Regions from separate parts of the Bradyrhizobium sp. 147 genome, predicted to be linked through region 1. Evidence: predicted binding sites of a transcription regulator. Region 1 holds the regulator's gene; each other region holds the start of a gene.

Evidence for each region. Region 1 encodes PhoB, which activates phosphate uptake and scavenging genes when phosphate is short. Its sites were predicted from a motif close to TGTCATNNANCTGTCAT; they were not measured.
Region 2: the regulator PhoB is predicted to act here: its motif matches at 3,437-3,453, upstream of phnC (phosphonate ABC transporter ATP-binding protein).
Region 3: the regulator PhoB is predicted to act here: its motif matches at 2,446-2,462, upstream of IVA87_RS17275 (UDP-2,3-diacylglucosamine diphosphatase).
Region 4: the regulator PhoB is predicted to act here: its motif matches at 1,404-1,420, upstream of IVA87_RS24645 (LTA synthase family protein).

What each region holds. Positions count from the first base shown of each region.
Region 1 is NZ_JADPKL010000005.1:54,295-59,486, reverse strand. Features, by position in the region: gene pstA (phosphate ABC transporter permease PstA) at 1-374, shown strand, start outside; gene pstB (phosphate ABC transporter ATP-binding protein PstB) at 371-1,192, shown strand; gene phoU (phosphate signaling complex protein PhoU) at 1,204-1,920, shown strand; gene phoB (phosphate regulon transcriptional regulator PhoB) at 1,935-2,642, shown strand; gene IVA87_RS00965 (GcrA family cell cycle regulator) at 2,894-3,406, opposite strand; gene IVA87_RS00960 (aspartate aminotransferase family protein) at 3,874-5,082, shown strand; gene argF (ornithine carbamoyltransferase) at 5,082-5,192, shown strand, end outside.
Region 2 is NZ_JADPKL010000089.1:130,692-135,883, forward strand. Features, by position in the region: gene IVA87_RS21715 (selenium-binding family protein) at 1-101, shown strand, start outside; gene IVA87_RS21720 (hypothetical protein) at 185-793, shown strand; gene IVA87_RS21725 (DUF1045 domain-containing protein) at 800-1,495, opposite strand; gene IVA87_RS21730 (alpha-D-ribose 1-methylphosphonate 5-triphosphate diphosphatase) at 1,514-2,707, opposite strand; gene IVA87_RS21735 (chloramphenicol acetyltransferase) at 2,704-3,375, opposite strand; gene phnC (phosphonate ABC transporter ATP-binding protein) at 3,563-4,372, shown strand; gene phnD (phosphonate ABC transporter substrate-binding protein) at 4,434-5,192, shown strand, end outside.
Region 3 is NZ_JADPKL010000077.1:114,365-119,556, reverse strand. Features, by position in the region: gene IVA87_RS17285 (threonine/serine dehydratase) at 1-503, opposite strand, end outside; partial or broken gene IVA87_RS17280 (glycosyltransferase family 1 protein) at 568-1,610, opposite strand; gene IVA87_RS17275 (UDP-2,3-diacylglucosamine diphosphatase) at 1,610-2,422, opposite strand; gene thiD (bifunctional hydroxymethylpyrimidine kinase/phosphomethylpyrimidine kinase) at 2,638-3,438, opposite strand; gene IVA87_RS17265 (Lrp/AsnC family transcriptional regulator) at 4,017-4,262, shown strand; gene IVA87_RS17260 (cytochrome c) at 4,409-5,192, opposite strand, start outside.
Region 4 is NZ_JADPKL010000097.1:81,149-86,340, reverse strand. Features, by position in the region: gene IVA87_RS24655 (hypothetical protein) at 1-553, opposite strand, end outside; gene IVA87_RS24650 (TetR/AcrR family transcriptional regulator) at 658-1,308, shown strand; gene IVA87_RS24645 (LTA synthase family protein) at 1,519-3,231, shown strand; gene IVA87_RS24640 (glycine betaine ABC transporter substrate-binding protein) at 3,348-4,907, opposite strand; gene IVA87_RS24635 (ABC transporter ATP-binding protein) at 4,904-5,192, opposite strand, start outside.

The sequences.
Region 1 (5,192 bases):
AAGACATGTTGCTGCTGGTGCCGAACCCGCTGCGTGAAGCCGCCAGCGCGCTCGGCCTGCCGCGTTCGCTGGTGATCAAACGGATCGCCTATCGTGCCGCGCGCTCCGGCCTGATCACCGGCGTGCTGCTGGCGACTGCGCGCGTCGCCGGCGAGACCGCGCCGCTGCTGTTCACGGCGCTATCGAACCAGTTCTTCAGCCTCGGTCTCGACAAGACGATGGCCAACCTGCCTGTCACCATCAACAACTTCGTGCAGAGCCCCTACGCCTATTGGAAGCAGCTCGCCTGGAGTGGGGCGCTGCTCATTACCCTGACCGTGCTTGCCCTGAACATTGGCGCGCGCATCCTTGGCGCCGAGAGGACTGCAAAATGAGTGAAATGTCTGTTTCCGTAAGTGCGCCGACCGTTCATCCCGGCTCACAGCCGCTACCCGAGGCGCCTGCCAAGGTGACCGCGCGCAACCTCAATTTCTACTACGGTGAGCACCACGCGCTGAAGAACATCAATCTGGCCCTCGGCACCAACCGCGTCACGGCCTTCATCGGCCCGTCGGGCTGCGGCAAGTCGACCCTGCTGCGCATCTTCAACCGGATGTACGATCTCTATCCAGGCCAGCGCGCCACCGGCCAGCTGTTGCTCGACCAGACCAACATCCTTGATCCCAAGCTGGACCTCAACCTGCTGCGCGCCCGGGTCGGCATGGTGTTCCAGAAACCGACGCCGTTCCCGATGACGATCTACGAGAACATCGCCTTCGGCATCCGCCTCTATGAGAAGATCTCGAAGTCCGAGATGGACGACCGCGTCGAGAAGGCGCTGCGCGGCGGCGCGCTGTGGAACGAGGTCAAGGACAAGCTCAACGCGTCCGGCCTGTCGCTCTCCGGCGGCCAGCAGCAGCGCCTCTGCATTGCCCGCACGGTCGCGGTACGGCCCGAAGTGATCTTGTTCGATGAGCCCTGCTCGGCGCTCGACCCGATCTCGACCGCCAAGGTCGAGGAGCTGATCCAGGAATTGTCCGAGAACTACACGATCGCGATCGTCACCCACAATATGCAGCAGGCGGCGCGCGTCTCTGATAAAACCGCCTTCATGTATCTCGGCGAGCTGATCGAGTTCGATGACACCAGCAAGATCTTCACGTCGCCGAGCGATCGGCGTACGCAGGATTACATCACCGGCCGGTTCGGCTGAGGAGACGGGACATGGGTACTGAACATACCGCAAAGGCCTTCGATACCGACCTCCAGGAGCTCACTCGCCTCGTCGCCGAGATGGGCGGCATCGCCGAGCGCATGATCGTCGATTCCGTCGACGCGCTGATCCGCCGCGACGTCGCGCTCGGCCAGCGCGTCGTCACCACCGATGCCGAGCTCGACGCGCTTCAGAAGCGCATCGAGGAGCGCGCCGTGCTCACCATCGCCCGCCGCCAGCCGATGGCGGTGGATTTGCGCGAGATCGTCGGCGCCATGCGCGTTGCCACCGATCTTGAGCGCATCGGCGACCTCGCCAAGAACATGGGCAAGCGCGTTGCGGCGCTGGAGACAGACTTCCATCCGCTGAAACTGTTCCGCGGCCTGGAGCACATGACCGACCTCGTGCAGCAGCAGGTCAAGTCGGTGCTTGATGCCTATGCCGCGCACGATTTGCCGGCGGCGATGGCAGTGTGGAAGGGCGACGAGGAAGTGGACGCCATCTGCACCTCTCTGTTTCGCGAGCTCCTCACTTATATGATGGAGGATCCGCGCAACATCTCGTTCTGCATCCATCTGATGTTCTGCGCCAAGAACATCGAGCGGATCGGTGATCACGCCACCAACATCGCCGAGACCGTGTTCTACATGATCGAGGGGCAGGCGATCACCGACAAGCGGCCGAAGGGCGACATGACGACCTTCGCCACGACGGTACCGAATACCTAGGGAGCGACGACAACATGGGCGCACGCATTATGGTGGTTGAGGACGAGGAAGCTCTCACCGAGCTTCTGCGTTACAACCTCGAAGGCGACGGCTATGACGTGGAGACGGTGATGCGCGGCGACGACGCCGACACCCGCCTTAAGGAACACATCCCCGATCTGATCGTGCTCGACTGGATGCTGCCGGGACTGTCCGGCATCGAGCTGTGCCGGCGGCTGCGCACCCGTCCCGAGACCAAGCAGCTCCCGATCATCATGCTGACCGCGCGCGGCGAGGAGAGCGAGCGGGTGCGGGGTCTTGCGACCGGCGCCGACGACTACATCGTCAAGCCGTTCTCGGTGCCGGAGCTGCTCGCGCGCGTGAAGGGCCTTCTGCGGCGCGCAAGCCCCGAGCGGCTCGCCACCGTGCTCGCCTATGGCGACATCGAGCTCGATCGCGACAAGCGCCGCGTCGCGCGTTCGGGCCGGCCGATCGATCTCGGCCCGACCGAATATCGCCTGCTGGAGTTTTTCCTGGAGCATCCCGGTCGCGTGTTCTCGCGCGAGCAGCTGCTCGACAGCGTCTGGGGCCGCGACATCTACATCGACGAGCGCACCGTCGACGTCCATATCGGCCGCCTGCGCAAGCTGCTCAATCTCGGCCGCGAGCAGGACCCGATCCGTACCGTCCGCGGCGCGGGTTATGCGCTGGATGATCGGTTTGCAAAGGCGGAGCAGACGTAGGCCCAGCTGCGTCAACAATCTCGGCCGTCGTCCCGGACAAGCGTAGCTCCGGCAACGCGCAGCGTTGTCCGGAGCGAAGCGCCGATCCGGGACCCGGGCCCATTGTTGCGCGAAAAAGGTAACTCCGAGGCCCCGTAACCACGGCTTGCGGTGGCTATCGGTCCCGGATCGGCGCTACGCTTGTCCGGGACGACATCGGGTTTGTTGCGCCGTCACCGCGTGACGGCTGCCGGCTCGATCTCAGGAAATAATCACCGCGTGCTCGGCTTCGGTGCCGCCCGCCGGCGATCCGCTGCCGGCTGATAGGCGACGCGCGAGTGCTGGGCGCAGTAGGGCAGGCCTGACAGCGCCTTGCCGCCACAGAAGAAGAAGTCCGGGCTGGAGGGATCGCCGACCGGCCAGTGGCACGTCGCCTCGTTCAATTCCAGCAGCGACAGCCGCTGGCTCATCGGCACCACGTTGTCGTAGGTGACCGGTTCGGCCTCCACCTCGACCTCGAAGGCCTGCGCCAGCGCGGTGTTGCCGCGCGAGATCGGCCGGGTCACCCGCATCATATGCTGCGCGGGCCGCGCCTTGCGCGGCCGCGGCGCTGCCGATGAAGGGCTCTTGGCGCGGCCCGACAGGCCAAGCCTGTGCACTTTGCCGATCACGGCATTGCGGGTCACATTGCCGAGCTCGGCCGCGATCTGGCTGGCCGAAAGTCCGGCCTCCCAGAGCTTCTTCAGCTGCTCGACGCGATCATCGGACCAGGTCAAAACCGTCATTGCACCCTTTCCCTCGTTGCGCGCCGCCATCCTGGGGCCTCACAGCGAATGCTTAAGCCTTGAAAAACCCGTGCCGTCAGAATCCCTTAAGGCTCGCCGGGCGCGTGACTGACGCCCGAACGTTTACGCCGGTACATGAGGACTCTTGGGATCAGAACCGCTGCACGAGATGTCGTATCTGACAGTCCGAACGCTACAATATGGCGTGACTCCCGCGCAAGAGTCCGCCGACTCGCTTCCACATGTTCCGTGGTGAAAACCCTGCAAGATCGGCACCGCAAGACTACGGATTCGGCGTTTCGCGAGGCTTTCCGGCGGCATTGACACCCGTCTTGCCAGGCATAAGATGGTGACGCGTGCCGCCCTTAAAAGGCGGCACGTTTCGTTTTCCGGACCGGTCAATGGTGCGCTGCGCAAGGCATGCCAGGCAGGTCTCAACGTCCAAATGCAACATCCAAGTGATGGTCATGACCAACAGCGCCGCGCCGCATCTGCTTCCCGTTTTCGCCAGGGCGGACCTTGGCTTCGAGCGCGGCGAAGGCTGCTGGCTGATCGCGACCAATGGCGATCGCTATCTCGATTTCACCTCGGGCGTCGCGGTGAACGCGCTCGGCCACGCCCATCCCGCATTGGTCAAGGCGTTGCAGGAGCAGGCGACCAGGCTCTGGCACATGTCGAACCTGTTCCAGAGTCCCGATGGCGAACGGCTTGCAACGCGTCTGTGCAACGAAAGTTTCGCGGACTTCGTGTTCTTCTGCAATTCCGGCGCCGAAGCGTTGGAATGCGTGATCAAGGTCGTGCGGCGCTATCACGCCGCCAAGGGCCATCCCGATCGCTATCGCATGATCACCTTCGAAGGCGCCTTCCACGGCCGCACGCTGGCGACGCTGGCGGCGACGGGCTCGGCAAAATATCTTGAAGGTTTCGGCCCGCCCATGGATGGCTTCGACCAAGTCCCGCATGGCGACATCGAGGCCGTGAAGAAGGCGATCGGTCCGCAGACCGCCGGCATCCTGATCGAGCCGATCCAGGGCGAGGGCGGCGTGCGTTCGTCAACACCCGCCTTCCTCAAGGCGCTGCGTCAGCTCTGCGACGAGAAGGGGCTGTTGCTCGCGTTCGACGAGGTGCAGACCGGCATGGGCCGCACCGGCGATCTGTTCGCGCATCGCCGTCTCGGCGTTACCCCCGACGTGATGTCGCTGGCGAAAGCGCTCGGTGGCGGCTTCCCGATCGGCGCTTGTCTTGCCACCGCGGAAGCGGCTTCCGGCATGACGCCCGGCTCGCACGGCTCGACCTTCGGCGGCAATCCGCTCGCGATCTCCGCTGCGAACGCCGTGCTCGACGTCATGCTCGAGCCCGGCTTTTTCGATCACGTGCAGAGGATGTCGCTGCTGCTCAAGCAGAAGCTCGCCTCGGTGATCGATCGCTATCCTGATATCGTCAGCGAAGTCCGCGGTGAGGGGCTCCTGATCGGCATCAAGGCGGTCGTGCCTTCGGGTGATCTCGTTGCCGCCCTGCGCAACGAAAAGCTGCTCACCGTCGGCGCCGGCGACAATGTCGTGCGCTTCCTGCCGCCGCTGATCGTCACCGAAGCCGAGATCGAGGACAGCGTCGGGCGGCTCGAGCGCGCCTGCGCGGCGATCTCGTGCAGTCAGACCAAGCGGGCGGCAAGCTGATGAGCAAGTCGCCAAAGCACTTCCTCGACATCAATGAGCTCCCGCTGTCGGAGCTCAAGCGCATGCTCGCCGCATCCTCCGCCATGAAGGCGAAGCAGAAGGCGCATCAG
Region 2 (5,192 bases), on a different contig from region 1:
AGGATTACTTCGTAAGCTTCCCCGACGGATATCGTGCGCACCAGATCAGGCTGGAGGGCGGCGATTGTTCGACGGACTCCTTTTGCTACCCGTCGGCCTAGATTGGGGACAGGCGAGCCCGGCGCCTGGCTGGCTTTGGCTCGCTCTTGTTGCGAGCGGCTTCTATCACGGGATCAATCCGGGCATGGGATGGCCGCTCGCCGTTTCGGCCGGGCTCATGGACAAGAGCCCGCGCGCGCTCTTCCGTGCGTTGTGGGCCCTCTCGGCCGGGCATCTCCTGGCAACGCTTCTCGTGCTGCTGCCGTTCGCGCTGCTGCTCGTGCTGGCCGAGTGGCAGCGTTCGATCCAGATCAGCGCGAGCCTTCTCGTCATCGGCTTCGGCGTCTATCGGCTGATTGCGCGGCGCCATCCCCGCACGCTGGCACGAATTCCGCCAACGCAATTGGCGCTCTGGTCGTTTGCCGTTGCCATTGCTCACGGCGCCGCCTTGATGCTGGTGCCGATCTATCTCGGTCTCTGCCAGGCTTTTGGACTCGATGCCGGCCATGCCGCTGCCGGCGCGCTGATGAAGGCAAGTCTTGTGAAGGCAAGTCTCGGGATGGCGGTGCTGGTCTCTCTGGTGCACGTTGCCGCCATGATCAGCGCGGGCGGATGCCTGGCGTGGCTGGTCTACCGCTATCTGGGATTGAGGTTTGTCTCCCGAAGCTGGTTCAACCTGGATGTGATCTGGGCGACCAGCCTCATTGTAGTTGGGATTGTGGCGCTCGCCTTCAATCTTGCGAGCTGGCGCTGAAATCTACTACGTCAGAGCCCACTCGCCGACGATGCGGAAGCGCGATGCGGCATCATGCTGCCGAAACAGCGCGATGCGGTCGATCGCCAACGTGTCGAGACCGAGCGCTGCAAACCGGGACCGCAGCATCTCGATAATCGGTCCGCGCCGCTCCGCATCCAGCCGGCCGGTCAGGGTCATGTGGAAGCGGAACTCCTCCATCACATAAGGATAGCCCCAGCGATCGAGATAATCGCGCTGCCGTTCGCTCAGCTTCTCGGGCCTGCGTCGTGCGCGGTCTTCCGCCGTCAGGGCCGCACGAAAAGAATCGAAGTCGCGGGCGCAATCGGCGGCGAGCTGCCCGAGCGCGCCGACAGGCTCGGCCGGAATGACGGCGATGAAGCCGCTGATGGCATCGACGACCGGTCGTATCGCCGGAATTGGTCGCTCCTTACCAGCAAATGCCGCGCAGGCCGCCGCGAGCTCGGCCTCGCTCTTGCCCGGCGCCAGCATCATCGGCGCCTTCAGTGTGGCGTGAAAGCCGTATTTGCGGGGATCGGCGCTGATATCGCGCCAGTCCGGCGCGACATCCAGTGCCTCGCGCGGAAACGGCACTTCGTCGCCGCTGTAGGCATCATAGCCGAGCAGCTCGGCGCCGAAGCGGGAGAGGGCGCTGTCGGCGCCGGCCGCAAAATAGATCGCGTAGCGGGGAAAACCTGTCATCGCCTCAGCATAACCAATCTAAGCCGCAACGACAGCCTCGCGCGGCGCCGCCGCTGCCGCAAGCAGCCGCGTCGCATCGGTGAGATGCACCAGCTTGCCGCCTGATATCACGGCGATCAGCCGCGGCCGCAACTCCACGCTGTCGTCGACCAAAAGAATGTCGGCGCGGCGCCCTTGCGCGATGGCGCCGCGATCGGTAAGGCCGGTTGCACGCGCAGGTCCGGCAGAGACCAAATCCCAGGCCTGCTCCAGCGGCAGCACGCGGTCGGCGGCGAGCCGGAATGCGGCCAGCAGCTGCGCCGGATAGTAATAGTCCGAGGCCAGCACCGAGCAGAGACCCTTGGCGACCATGTCCGACGCTCTGGTCCAGCCGGTGTGACTGCCGCCGCGCACGACGTTCGGGGCGCCATAAACGATGGCGTCGCCGTGGCTTGCTGCCGCCCGCGCTGTCTCCTCGTTGATCGGAAACTCGGCGATCATCGCACCGAGATCGCGAAACTCCTGGCGCATCGCCGGCGTCGCATCGTCATGCGAAAGCATCCGCACCCCGGCGGCGCGGGCCGCCGCCGCGAGCCGCGAGAGCGACGCCGGAACGTCGGCGGCGCGCGCCACCACACGTTCGACCAGCCGGTCAAATTCCTCGCTCGACAGCCCGGTGCGCTCCACCATGCGGTTGCGCTTGCGCGGCTTGGCCATATCGGCAAGCGTGCCGTCCATGTGGTCGTTGAAGGCGAACAGGTCGACGCGGCCTTCCGCGAGCCACTGGCTGATCTCGGTCTCGGCATCGAGATTGTAGGTCTCGTGCCGCAGATGGAAGCGGGTGTCGGCGGCGAATTGCGGACGCTGCCGCTCGATCGCCTCCATCAAGCCGCGCGCATTGCCAGCGCTGCGCAGGCCAGGCTCCCACGAACAGGTCGTGGCGTGGAACACCGTGGTGATGCCGTTGCTGATCGCCTGACGATCACTGTCGGCGAGCGCGACGTCGATCGGGAAATCGACGCCGGCGCGCGGCATCATCTGGCGCTCGAAGGCATCGCCATGCAGATCGACGATGCCTGGCAGCACCAGCAGGTCGCGCGCATCAATCGCGAGCCGCGCGCGGCCGCGAGGGACATCGACCAACGCAATGTCCGTTCCGGACACGAGAAGTGAGGTTTCGACGAGCTCGGCGCCGATCAGGGCCCGGCCGCCTTCAAGGAAAATGTCTGTCACGCGACCGCGCTTGGTTTGCTGGCAGGAGGACCGGTGAAAGAGCTCGCCCGTGCTTCGTATGTCGCGAGGAAATCTTCAATCCCGAGCTTGCGGAAATCGGGCAGCGCTTCACGCAATTTGTCGTGATCCCAGTCCCACCAGGCGAGCTTGGCGAGCCGGCCGGCGATCTGCTCCGAGAACCGCCGCCGCACGATGCGCGCCGGATTGCCGGCGACGATGGTGTAGGCCGGCACGTCCTTGGTCACGATAGCGCCCGCCGCGATCACCGCGCCGGTGCCGATATTGCGGCCGGGCAGCACGATCGCGCCGTGGCCGATCCAGACATCGTGACCGATATGGACGTGATGTTGACGGCGCCAGTCGAAGAACTCGGTGTCGTCGCTCTCGCCTTCGAAATAGGCGCTTGAACGGTAGGTGAAATGCGCCTGGGTCGCACGATGCATCGGATGATTGCCGGGATTGATCCGCGTCATTGCCGCGATCGAGCAGAACTTTCCGATGGTGGTGTAGGTGATCTGGGCATCGTTGACGACATAGGAGTAATCGCCCATCGCCACGTCATGCAGTACGGTGCGCGCGCCGACCTCGGTGTAGGCGCCGAGCCTGGCCTCGTGCAGCTTGGCCGAGGGATCAATGGTCGGCTGAATCGAAAGAGCTCTGGCGGCCATGTTGCATCCGAAGCGCGAGGGTGGGGCATTTTTCTTGGAGCGGCTTGATGACAATGCTTTGATGACAACGTCATGACGTGGCGATGACAGGGGATGACGTGTGTTGGATCGCCGCACCGCAACGCGGATGTCACACAAGTGTTAAGCGCCAGCGTTAGCGGTGGGTTCAGTTAATCTGGAGCCCTGCATGCTGGTGGTGGAAGGTCTGACGTGTCGCTTCGGCGCAAAGGCCGCGGTGGACGACGCTTCGTTTCAAGTTTCCCCGGGCGGCTTCGTCGGTGTGATCGGACGCTCCGGCGCCGGCAAGTCGACCCTGCTGCGGACCATCAACCGCCTGGCGACGCCGACCGCGGGCCGCATCCTGTTCGATGGCACCGATGTCACCGCGCTGCGCGGCAAGGAGCTGCGGCAATGGCGGGCGCGCTCGGCGATGATCTTCCAGCAGTTCAATCTGGTCGGCCGGCTCGATGTCCTCACCAACGTCCTGATGGGACGCCTCGCAACGATGCCCGCCTGGCGCTCGCTGTCGCAGCTCTGGCCCGAGCAGGACAAGGCGCTGGCGATGTCCGCGCTGGAGCAGTTCGACATCGCTGCGCTCGCCGCCCAGCGCGCCGACCAGCTCTCCGGCGGACAGCAGCAGCGCGTGGCGATTGCCCGCGCCCTGGTGCAGCAGCCCGACATCATCCTCGCCGACGAACCGATTGCCTCGCTCGATCCGCGCAACACCAAGATCGTGATGGATGCGCTGCTGCGCATCAACAAGCATTTCGGCATCACCGTGCTCTGCAATCTGCATTCGCTCGATCTGGCGCGCAGCTATTGCGACCGCCTGATCGGCATGGCGCAGGGCCGCGTGGTGTTCGATGGCGCGCCGGCCGCGCTGACCGATCACGTGGCGCGCGAGCTCTACGATCTCGAGGCTGCCGACGTCATGGGCGGCATGCCCATCCCGGCGCCCGAGGGCGTCCCGGCGCTTGGAACGGCGGCTGCCGCCTGAGCCTCGCCCGATTAGTTCAAGTCTTTTGCGTCAACCGACCCCAACCGACGAAGAGGGTATCATGATCACTCGCAGATTAATCCTTGCCGGCGCCGCCGCGCTCGCGCTTGCCACCTCCGCCTCGGCGGACGACTGGAAAGCCAAATATCCCGAGCTGACCTTCGCGGTCATTCCAGCGGAAAACGCTTCGGGCGTCACTGAGCGCTGGGCGCCGTTCATGAGCTATCTCTCCAAGGAATTGGGCGTGAAGGTCACGCTGCGCATCGCCAACGACTACGCCGCGGTGATCGAGGGCCAGCGCGCCGGCAACATCCATATCGCGAGCTATGGCTCGGCCTCGTTCGCCCGCGCCCGTCTGACCGGCGTCAAGACCGATGCCTTCGCCAACGACATCAACGCCGACGGCTCGACCGGCTATTATTCCGTGTTTTTCGTCAAGGCGAGCAGCCCCTACAAGAAGGTCGATGACCTCAAGGGCAAGAACCTCGGCCTCGTCGACCCGAACTCGACCTCGGGCAACAACGTGCCGCGCTTCGAGCTGGACAAGATGGGCATCGCCGACGCCGACACCTATTTCGGCAAGGTCGTCTTCACCGGCAGCCACGAGAACGCGATGCTGGCGCTGGCGCAGGGCACGGTCGACGTCGCCGCCAACCAGTGGACCAGCGATGACGATTCGACGCTGGCGCAGATGCTGACCAAGGGCATGTTGAAGAATGCCGACGGCTCGCCGATGAAGAAGGACGATTTCCGCATCATCCATAAGTCGGCGCCGATCATCAACGGCCCATACGCCTACAACTCGGACCTGCCGGACGAC
Region 3 (5,192 bases), on a different contig from region 1:
ATCTCGCGGCCGGCGGTACCCTGCCCCGCAATCACGAAGGGATCGTCATACGGCTTGACCAGCGTCGCACCGCGCTTCTCGGCAATGCCGCGCGAGATCGCCTCGCGGTCGTCGCGGTCGCGATCGTACAGCACGACCTCGGCGCCGTAGGATTTGGTGCGCTCGCGCTTGGACAGCGGCGCATCCGCCGGCATCACGATCGTCGCCTGCATGTCGAGGATCTTCGCCGCGGCCGCCACGCCCTGGGCGTGGTTGCCGGAGGAGAATGCGACGACGCCGCCGGCGCGCTTGTCCTGCGGGATCGAGAATACCTTGTTGAAGGCGCCACGGAACTTGAACGAGCCGGTGCGCTGGAGCATCTCCGGCTTCAGGAAGACCTTTGCGCCGACGCGCTCGTTGAGCACGGGGAAAGACAACAGCGGGGTGCGGATGGCGTAAGGCGCGATCACGCGCGCTGCGGCGTCGATGTCGGCGGGGCCGACCGGGAGGAGCTGTTCGATCATATCAGACCTTATCGCGGCCTGGGAGCCGCGAGCAAGACATCTCCCCGCGAGGATTTTTTGTCGATTAGGCCACGAAGCGCGGCGGTTCCGCCCCTTTCCGGCCGGGCAGCACCGCGCCCAGCGCCTCGATGCTGGCCAGGAAAGCCCGGGCCGAAGCCTCCCAGGTGTAATTGGCGGCGAACGCGACGCAGTCCTGCCTGGAGATGTCGAGCGCGGCGAAGCAGGCGGTGCGCAGATCGTGATCGAGCGCGCCGACCGCCGCATTGCCGATCACGTCGCGGGGTCCCTTCACCGGAAAGGCCGCCACCGGCAGGCCACTTGCGAGCGCCTCCAGCAGGACCAGGCCGAAAGTGTCGGTCTTGCTCGGGAACACGAAGACGTCGGCCGCAGCATAGATTTCCGCCAGCGCCTCGCCGTGCTTCTCGCCGAGGAAGATCGCATCGGGATAGGCCTCTTGAGCGAGGCCCGCGCCGGACCGTCACCAACGATCACCTTGGTGCCGGGCAGGTCGAGGTCGAGAAAGGCCTCGAGGTTCTTCTCCACCGCGACCCGGCCGACCGAGAGGAACACCGGCGCCGGCAGACACAGGTCGACCGCGCGCGGATGGAACAAATGGGTGTCGACGCCGCGCGGCCACAGCACGACATTGTCGAAGCCGCGCTCGGCGAGCTCGCGCGCGAGCGCAGGCGTCGCCGCCATCACGGCGCGGCTGGGCGCATGGAAGCGGCGCAGCGCGCGCCAGATCAGCGAGCCCGGCACTGGCACGCGAGCCCGGACATATTCTGGAAAGCGGGTATGGAAGCTGGTCGTGAACGGCAGCTTGCGCTGGCGGCAATAGCGGCGGACCATCAGGCCGATCGGCTCCTCCGTCGCGATGTGGATGCTGTCCGGACGTGCTTCTTCGATCAGCTTTGCAATTCGCGCCGGGCGCGGCATGGCGAGGCGCACGTCGCGATAGCTCGGCATGGCAAAGGTGCGGAACGATTGCGGCGTCAGGAACGTGAACGCGACGCCGAGCCCCTCTGCCGCGTCGGCCAGCTTGGTCAGCGTCCGAACCACACCGTTGACTTGCGGGTGCCAGGCGTCGGTCGCGACCAGGATACGCATCAGGCAGCTCTTGCCGCGACCTGCGGGACGGTTGCCGGCTTCTGCAAATGATCCGCCCAGGTGATGATCTCGAAACGGCCGTCGTCGTGCTCGACCAGCGCGGTGCAGCTCTCGACCCAGTCGCCGCAATTCATGTAGCGAATGCCGGCCTCGTCGCGGATCACGGCGTAATGGATGTGGCCGCAGATCACGCCGTCCGCGTCGTGACGTCGCGCGTCGGCGGCGAGCGCCTGTTCGAACGCGCCGATATAGTTGACGGCGTTCTTGACCTTCTGCTTGGCCCATTGCGACAGCGACCAATAGGGCACGCCGAACAAGCGGCGGAAGAAGTTGACGAGGCGGTTCATCTGGATCGCGAAATCGTAGGCCTTGTCACCGAGATGAGCGAGCCAGCGCGCGTTCTGCACCACGAGGTCGAAGATGTCGCCGTGAATCACGAGATAGCGCTTGCCGTCGACGCCGGTATGCACGGTGTTTTCGACCACGTCGATGCCGCCGAAATGCGTGCCGTAATAGTTGCGCAGGAACTCGTCGTGATTGCCGGGAATGTAGATGACCTTGGCGCCCTTGCGCGCCTTGCGCAGCAGCTTCTGGACGAGATCGTTATGGGATTGCGGCCAGTGCCAGCTCGATTTCAGCGCCCAGCCGTCGACGATGTCGCCGACGAGATAGATGGTGTCGGCATCGTGGTAGCGCAGGAAGTCCAGCAGAAGATCGGCTTGAGAACCGCGGGCTCCGAGATGGACGTCGGAGATGAACAACGTGCGAAAGCGCCGCTCCGGGCTCTCGTCACTCACATCGTAACTTCCCATGCGCCAGCCTGTAACAATGTCCCGTGACAGGGGGATGACCGATTGAACTTTTGAGGCACCTTCCGATACGAATCACGCCTTGCCTCGCCTGCCCTGCGAATATCAGTCGCATGCGACAATCAGGCGACATGGCGCGCAGAGCCTCGTCCAAGATCAGGTTCGCACTGGAAGCCCGGAGGGCAGGCCGCTCCCTCTCCCGCTTGAGCGAGCGGTCGTCAGTAGAACTTTTGGAAATGATGGATCGGCCCGTGGCCGTGGCCGACGCTGAAGCGGTCGGCGGCGCCAATCGCAGCGCTGATCCAGGCCTTGGCGTTGCGGACCGCCTGCTCGAGCGCCTCGCCTCTGGCGAGACCCGCCGCGACGGCCGAGGACAGCGAGCAGCCGGTACCATGGGTGTTCTCGGTGGCAAGGCGGGGCGCCGCGAGCGCGATGGCGTTGTCGGCATCGACCAGATAGTCGACGCTCTCCGCGCCCTCGCCGTGTCCTCCCTTGATCAGGACCGCGCGGCAGCCGAGCGCCAGCAGGCGGCGCCCCTGGCTTTCGATCTCGGCCTGGTTGGCCGCGACCGGTGCATCGAGCAGCGCAGCGGCCTCGGGCAGGTTCGGCGTGATCACCGAGGCCAGCGGTATCAGTCTCGTGCGCAACGCCTTGACGGCGTCGGAGGCCAGCAGCCGGTCGCCGGACGTTGCCACCATCACGGGGTCGAGCACCACGTGCCGGGGCGCCCAGCGCGACAGCGCGGCCGCGATCGCGTCAATGCTGGGGGCCTGGGCCACCATGCCGATTTTTACGGCGCCGACATCGAGATCGGAAAACACCGCATCGATCTGCGCGGTGACGAACTCGGCCGGCACTGCGTGAATACCCGTGACGCCGCGCGTGTTCTGCGCCGTCAACGCCGTGATGGCGGAGGCGCCATAGACGCCGAGCGCGGCAAAAGTCTTCAGGTCCGCCTGGATGCCGGCGCCTCCGCTCGAATCGGAGCCGGCGATGGTGAGCGCCACGGGCGTCCTCATCGCGGGAGACATCTGCTTGATCCGGACACCGCCATGGCCTGTCCTAGCGCGATCGTGGAACACCAGCAAGCGCGACCAGCTGCAAGCGGCGCTGATTCGCGACACCGCCGTGCTCCAGCGAAGCAAGCGGACGCGGCCGCAATCGTGCAGGCTTTGCAAAATGCAACCTCACCCTTCTCTTGGTATGGTCTTGCCCCTCAGCGTGCTTCGCCGATGCGTGAGACGTCAAGTGGTGGACTGTCCGCCGCCGCCAGTTGAGGGCCGCCCGGACCCGAAAGTCCATTTGGCGCGGGAGCCTTGCGCGAAAATGTCGAGATCAGGACGAGCTCGGGCTCCGGCATGATCATGGCCTTCGGATCGCGCCCAGCTTGAATCCGGGCCGCGCGCATGCGCAAGCGATCGTGCTGACCGAGCCGTATCGCAAGGTCGAGCTCGCGCAGCGGCTCAGGGATGCATTCGCCGCGGCGGCCGTCACCTGCTGAGCGCCGGACCGACATCTGGCGGCAGGCAAGTTCGCTTGCTAAATCCGGCCGATTTTGGCCTATTAGCCGACTAGATGTGCTTTCGGAGTGACCGCGATGGTTCCCTTTTTCGTCCAGATCAAATGCAAGCTCGGCCAGTCCTATGTGGTCGCCAATGCGATCGCCGAAGCCGAGATCGCCTCCGAGATCTACTCCACGGCCGGTCAATACGACCTCCTCGTGAAGTTCTACGTCGACAAGGACACCGACATCGGCCATTTCGTCAACGAGAAGGTGCAAGTGCTGCCAGGCATCCAGGACACCCTCACCATCATCACCTTCAAGGCGTTCGGCACCGGCTAACGGGCGTCATCGATGCGGGATGAGTTTGGTTATATCGATGCGAGCCAACGGTTCACCTCTCCCGAAGGGAGAGGTCGGATCGCATCGATAGATGCGATCCGGGTGAGGGGTTACAGTCTCACGATCGAGCTAGCCTTCATCACGCACTAGCTGCCCTGCTTGCGCTTGGGCGGGGTCGGGCCGTCCACCGGCGGCAGCGATTTGACGTAGTCCGCCATTGCCGCGAGATCCGCGTCCGGCAGTTGCGAGGTGTTCTTGATCACGCGCGTCATTGCGCCGCCGACGCTGTCGCCATCGGGCAGTTCGCCAGTCTTGAGGAAATAGGCGATGTCCTTCGCGCTCCACTCGCCAAGGCGCTTCTGGGTGATGTTGGGGACCCAGCCCTCGCCTTCCGGATTGGGCCCGCCGGCAAACCGCTCGCTCGCGATGATGCCGCCAAGCGCGTTGCGCGGGCTGTGGCATTCGGCGCAATGGCCCAAACTGTTCACGAGATAGGCGCCGCGATTCCATGCCGGCGACTTCGCGCCGTCGGCGACGAACGGCTTGCCGTCCAGAAACAAGAATTTCCAGATGCCGACATTGCGCCGGATGTTGAAGGGAAAACTGACGTCATGGTCGCGCACCTTGCCCGCAACAGGCGGTAGCGTTTTCAGATAGGCAAAGAGGTCGAGCACATCCTCACGCTTGGCGTGCCGATAGGACGTATACGGAAACGCCGGAAAATAGTGCTGCCCAGCCGGCGAGACCCCGTGCATCACCGCGTTAACGAAATCGGCGTCGGTCCATTTGCCGACGCCGTCATTGGGATCGGGCGAAATGTTCGGCGCGTGAAACGTTCCGAACGGCGACTTGATCGCGACGCCCCCACCGAGCCTGAGACGATCAGGCTGACCGGGAACGGCATGGCAGGACGCGCAGCCGCCGGCGTTG
Region 4 (5,192 bases), on a different contig from region 1:
TCAGCAGCGGAATGAGGAATGCGGCGTAGAGCGGCATGGCCGGCACGCGCTTGCCGAACGACACCATGAACTGGAAACAGAGATAGTAGCCGCCCGCGACGTGCAGTATGCGCCAGGTGCGCGGTCCGAGCAGCGCGGCGGTGCGGTCGAACGAGGTCGCACTCATCGCGATAATGAAGCCATAGCCGATGCCGCCGAAGATGTAGGAGGCGGCGGAGGTCGCCTGGGCAAAGCCGGCCGGATCCATCCTGGCGAACGCGACGATCGCCGCCGCGTGGATGGCGTGGGAGGACGCGAAGCTCAAGCCTAGATAGCGGCGGTTACGGTGCTGCCAGCGCGTCCAGGCATTGGGCGAGAGCCGCGCCAGCGCCGCGGCACTGAAGGCGAGGCAGAACAGCAGCAGCGAACTTCGCGCCGTGAAGCGGATCACCATGCGAACGCCCTCAACCTCGAACAGCCGCATCGAGGCGATCCACAGGCTCAGGGCGATCAGACTGAGCGTTAGGACGGCAAGCAGCCGCCAGCCTTCGAGCCAGCTTTGACGTTGTGACATGGCGAATCTCCTTTGATGTAATCAGTGATTACATATACAGCAGCAAGATCGTCAATGGTGTAATCGCTGCTTACATTCACGTTCGGGTGATGCTAGAAGACGCCATGCCCGCCCGTCAGACGTCCAAGCCGCGTGCCCGCCGAACACCCGAAGCCCGGCCGTATCACCATGGCGACCTTCGCCGTGTGCTGATTGACGCTGCGCTGCAATTGGCGGCCGAAGGTGCCGAGGTCTCCGTCCGCGAGGCGGCGCGCCGGGCCGCGGTGTCGCCGGGCGCGCCGTTCCGGCACTTTCCGAACCGCGATGCCTTGATGGCGGCGGTGGCCGAGGAGGCGCAGCGGCGCTTCCGCGCCGAGATCGAAGCGGCGCTCGGCGAGGCAGCGCCCAAGAGTCCACTGGAGCGTTTTCGCGCCTTTGGCCTCGCTTACCTGCGCTGGGCCATGCGCAATCCGGCCCATTTCGAGATCATCTCCACCGGACGCTACTTCGCCCATGGCAGCTCGGCGGAGCTGACCCGCGACAATGCCGAGCTGATCGCGCTGTCGGAACGGATGCTGACTGATGCGGCCGAGCAGGGCCTGCTGAGGTCGGCGGATCTGAAGCGCATCCAGATCGCCGCTCGCGCGTTGGTCTACGGTTTTGCCCGGATGAACCTCGATGGCCACTTTCCGCGCTGGGGCATCGAGGAGGGCGAGATCGAGCGGATGGCGGAGGGGGTGATCGACCTGTTCATCGCTGGGATCGCCCAGCCCTGACGTTGAGTAGCTGCCTGCCGGCTGCGGCCCACCGTCTTTCGCTAACAATAAGCGATGTCGGATCGCCGAACGCGTTGCCTGACCTTGACCGTTCCGTTACAGTTTTATGACACGGCGCAGGCTTCCGGCTGCGCTGGGCGCCGCCAGCCGTCTTGATGCCGGCCAAGCGGCTTGGCATCACCGCGCCGGACCAGAAGTTGCGTGTCGTCGATGGCGTCCGCGCCCAATCCAGGTCCTTCTGCCACCACCGCCGTGCTTGCGAGCGTCGCCGCGCTCGGCATCTGGCGGCTGCTCGCGGTCACGGCGCCGCATTTCGCAGCGCTGGCGCTGATGTACGAGACCGAGACCGATTTCGGCTCGCGCCTCTCCTTCGCCCTAGCCTGGGGCATCCTCAACTTCTTCTGGATCACGCTGCTGCGGCGCCCGGCGCTGTCGGGCGCGCTGTCGCTGACCATGGTCGTCGTGCTGGTGCTGCTGTCGCGGCTCAAGCACGAAGTCGTGCAGATGACGGTCAACTTCATCGATTTGATGATGATCGACCGCGACAGCGTCGCGTTCCTGTTCACGATCTTCCCGAATCTGCGCTGGTCGGTGATCCTGGCCGGCCTCGTCACGTTGCCGCTGATGTATGCGCTGTGGTGGCTTGATCCGTTCCGCATCCGCCGGCTGCCGGCGCTTGCCTGCAAGCTCGCCTGTGTTGCCGCACTGGTCGGCTATTCGCTTTATCATCCTGACCAGGCCTGGCGCGGCTATTACGACGATGGCTATCTCTCGAAATTCTTCCGCTCCGGCGTCACAGCGGTCGCCGACTTCGTGCAGTACGGTTTCATGGAATCCGCAGCCTCCACCAACGAGCGGCTCAACGTGCCGCTGGTGGACGCCTGCCATCCTGCGGGCCGCCGCCCCAATATCATCATGATCCATGATGAATCGAGCTTCGACATCCGCGCCGCGCCGGGCATCAAGGTGCCACCGCGTTACGGCGACCATTTCACGTCCTGGGACGGCAAGCAGCGCACGTTCCTGGCCGAGAGCAATGGCGGGCCGAGCTGGTTCACCGAATACAACGTGCTTGCGGGGCTCTCGTCGCGTTCGTTCGGCCGCTTCGCCTATTTCGTGACGCGCATCGCCTCGAACCGCGTCGAACGCGGCCTGCCATTGGCACTGCGCCGTTGCGGCTACGACACCCTGTCGCTTTATCCCGCCCATGGTGGCTTCATGGGCGCGCGCAGCTTCCAGATGACGACCGGCATCGAACGTTTCCTCGATTCGGAGGATCTGGGTGCCAAGGACGTCGAGCCGGACTCCTTCTTCTACGACAAGGCGCTTCAGCTGATAGGGCAACAACCGCCGAACAAGCCGCTGTTCACCTTCATCTATCTCGGCGCCAATCATTTCCCCTGGGAGACGCGCTTCCGTCCCGATCTGCTGCCGAACTGGCGCGCGCCGGGCAACTTGCCGTCCATCGACGAATATCTGCGCCGCCAGGCGATGAGCGCCGAGCAGTACAAAGCTTTCGTCGCCGGTCTGAAGAAGAACTTTCCCGGCGAGCCTTTTCTGATCGTGCGCTACGGCGATCACCAGCCGGAATTCGCGCCGAACCTGCTTGAGCCCGGCCTCGACGAGGGCGCCCTCGGCAAGAAGCTCGACGCTTACGATCCGCGTCTCTACGCAACCTATTATGCGATCGACGCCATCAATTTCGAGCCGGTGAAGAGCGATGCCGTGATGGACACGATCGACGGTCCCTATCTGCCGCTAGTGATCCAGGAAGCTGCCGGCATCCCGCTCGATCCGTCCTTCGCCGAGCAGAAGGAGATCATGCTCCGCTGCAAGGGCATCTTCTATGGCTGCAGGGATGGCGCCGAGGCGCGGCGGCTGAACCGGCTGCTGATCAACGCGGGGATGATCCGGGGGCTGTGATGTCTCTCACGCTCCTTGCGATGAGAGCGCCGTTGGAGCACCCATGCCCCTCCAACGTCTTCCTGGCGAAGGCCCATGGGCGAAAGCCATGACGACGCTGAACCAGTCGCGCCAGCCTACCTGTTGCTCACTTTCTCCCACAGCCACTTCGCCACTGCATCGGGCGATGAATTCGCATCGTTGCCGCTTGCGCGCAGATTGGCTTCGCGCATCGTCGCGATGTCGACCCTGCCGAGCAGCGGCCTCAGCGCAGCCTGCAACCGCTCGTCACCGGCTCGCTTGGGCGCGAGCAGCAGGATCGCGTCGTAGGGCGGGATGGCGTGCCGGGGATCATCGAGCGCGACGAGATCGTATTTCGCAATCAGGCCGTCGCTGGTGTAGCCGGCGATCACGTCGACCTCGCCGCTCGCGACCGCCGCGTACATGAAGTCCGGCTGCATCTGGCGTTGGGTGTGGAATGAAAGCCCATAGGCCTTTTGCAGCGCGGCCCATTCGGGGCGTGAGAAGAACTCGTAGTCGCCGGCGATCGACATGGTCGATGCGTGCGCGGCGAGATCGGCGATGCTGCGGATGCCCAGCGCCTCGGCGCGCTTCCGCGGCATCACCAGCGCATACGCATTCTCAAAGCCGAGCTCGCCGAGCAAGGTGATGTTCTCTTTCCCGAGAGCTGTCCTCAGCTCAGCGAGCAGTTCCGCGCGCGGCTTAATGTCGGTGCGATGCAACTGATTGGCCCAGAGTGTACCGGAATAGTCGACATAGAGATCAATGTCGCCGGCCTTCAGTGCCTCGAAGATCACGCTGGAGCCGAGGCCCGATCGCGCCGTCGCCGAGAGGTCAGCCGCCTGGAGGCGATCCCTGAGCAGGGCAGACAACACATATTGCTCGGCGAAAGTCTTGGCGCCGACGACGTAGCTCTGGGACGAACGCCCCATCGTCGGCACCAGCGTTGCGGCGACCAGTGCCGCGATCCCGATCGCGCCGAGCCCGATGCGCATGCGGCTGCGCTGGCGCAGGCCGGTCTCGAGCAGGCCGAGCAGTTGGTCGACGGCAAGCGCGAGCAGGGCCGAGGCCAGGCAGCCGAACAGCACGAACACCCAGTTCTGGGTCTGAAGCCCCGCGAAGATGTAGTTGCCGAGGCTGGTCTGGCCGATCGGTGTCGACAGCGTCGCGGTGCCGATCACCCACACCGCGGCGGTGCGGATGCCCGCCATCATCACCGGCAGCGCCAGCGGCAGCTCGACCATCACCAGCGATTGTCGCGCGGTCATGCCGACCCCTTTGGCGGCTTCGATCAACGCGGGATCGATGCCGTTGAGGCCGGTGATGCCATTGCGCAGCACCGGCAGCATCGAATAGAGCGCGAGCGCCAGCACGGCCGGCAGGAAGCCGAAAGCGGAAAAGGAAAAGCCGAACCAGGCGAGCGTGACGGAGGCCAGCAGCAGCAGGAGCGGATAGAACAGCGCAAGAAGCGCAAGTCCAGGGACTGTCTGCACGATGCTGGCAAGCGCAAGCAGGATGCCGCGGGGCGCCGGGTGGTTGCGTGTGAGGAGTGCCAACGGCAGGCTCGCAATCAGGCCTAGCGCAAGCGCGGCGAGACTCACCCGCACATGGTTGCCGAGATAGTCGGGCAAATGCGACAGCGCCTCGCCCCAGCGCGGATCGGTGAAGAGGCTCATGCCGCACCGCTCGTTGGCAGCCGCGCATTCAATCGCTCGACCTGGCGCCGCGGCGTGCGCAACAATTCCAGCACGTAGGCGTCGCCGCTTTCCGACAGCTCTGCCGGCGTGCCCTGTGCGAGCAGCTTTCCAGCGCGCATCACCGCAATGCGGTCGGCGAGCAGGATGGCCTCCGTCATGTCATGCGTAATCATGACAGAGGTCAGGCCGAGCTTGCGGTGCAGGTCGCGAAAATCCTCGCCGAGCGCATCGCGGGTGAGGGGATCGAGCGCGCCGAACGGCTCG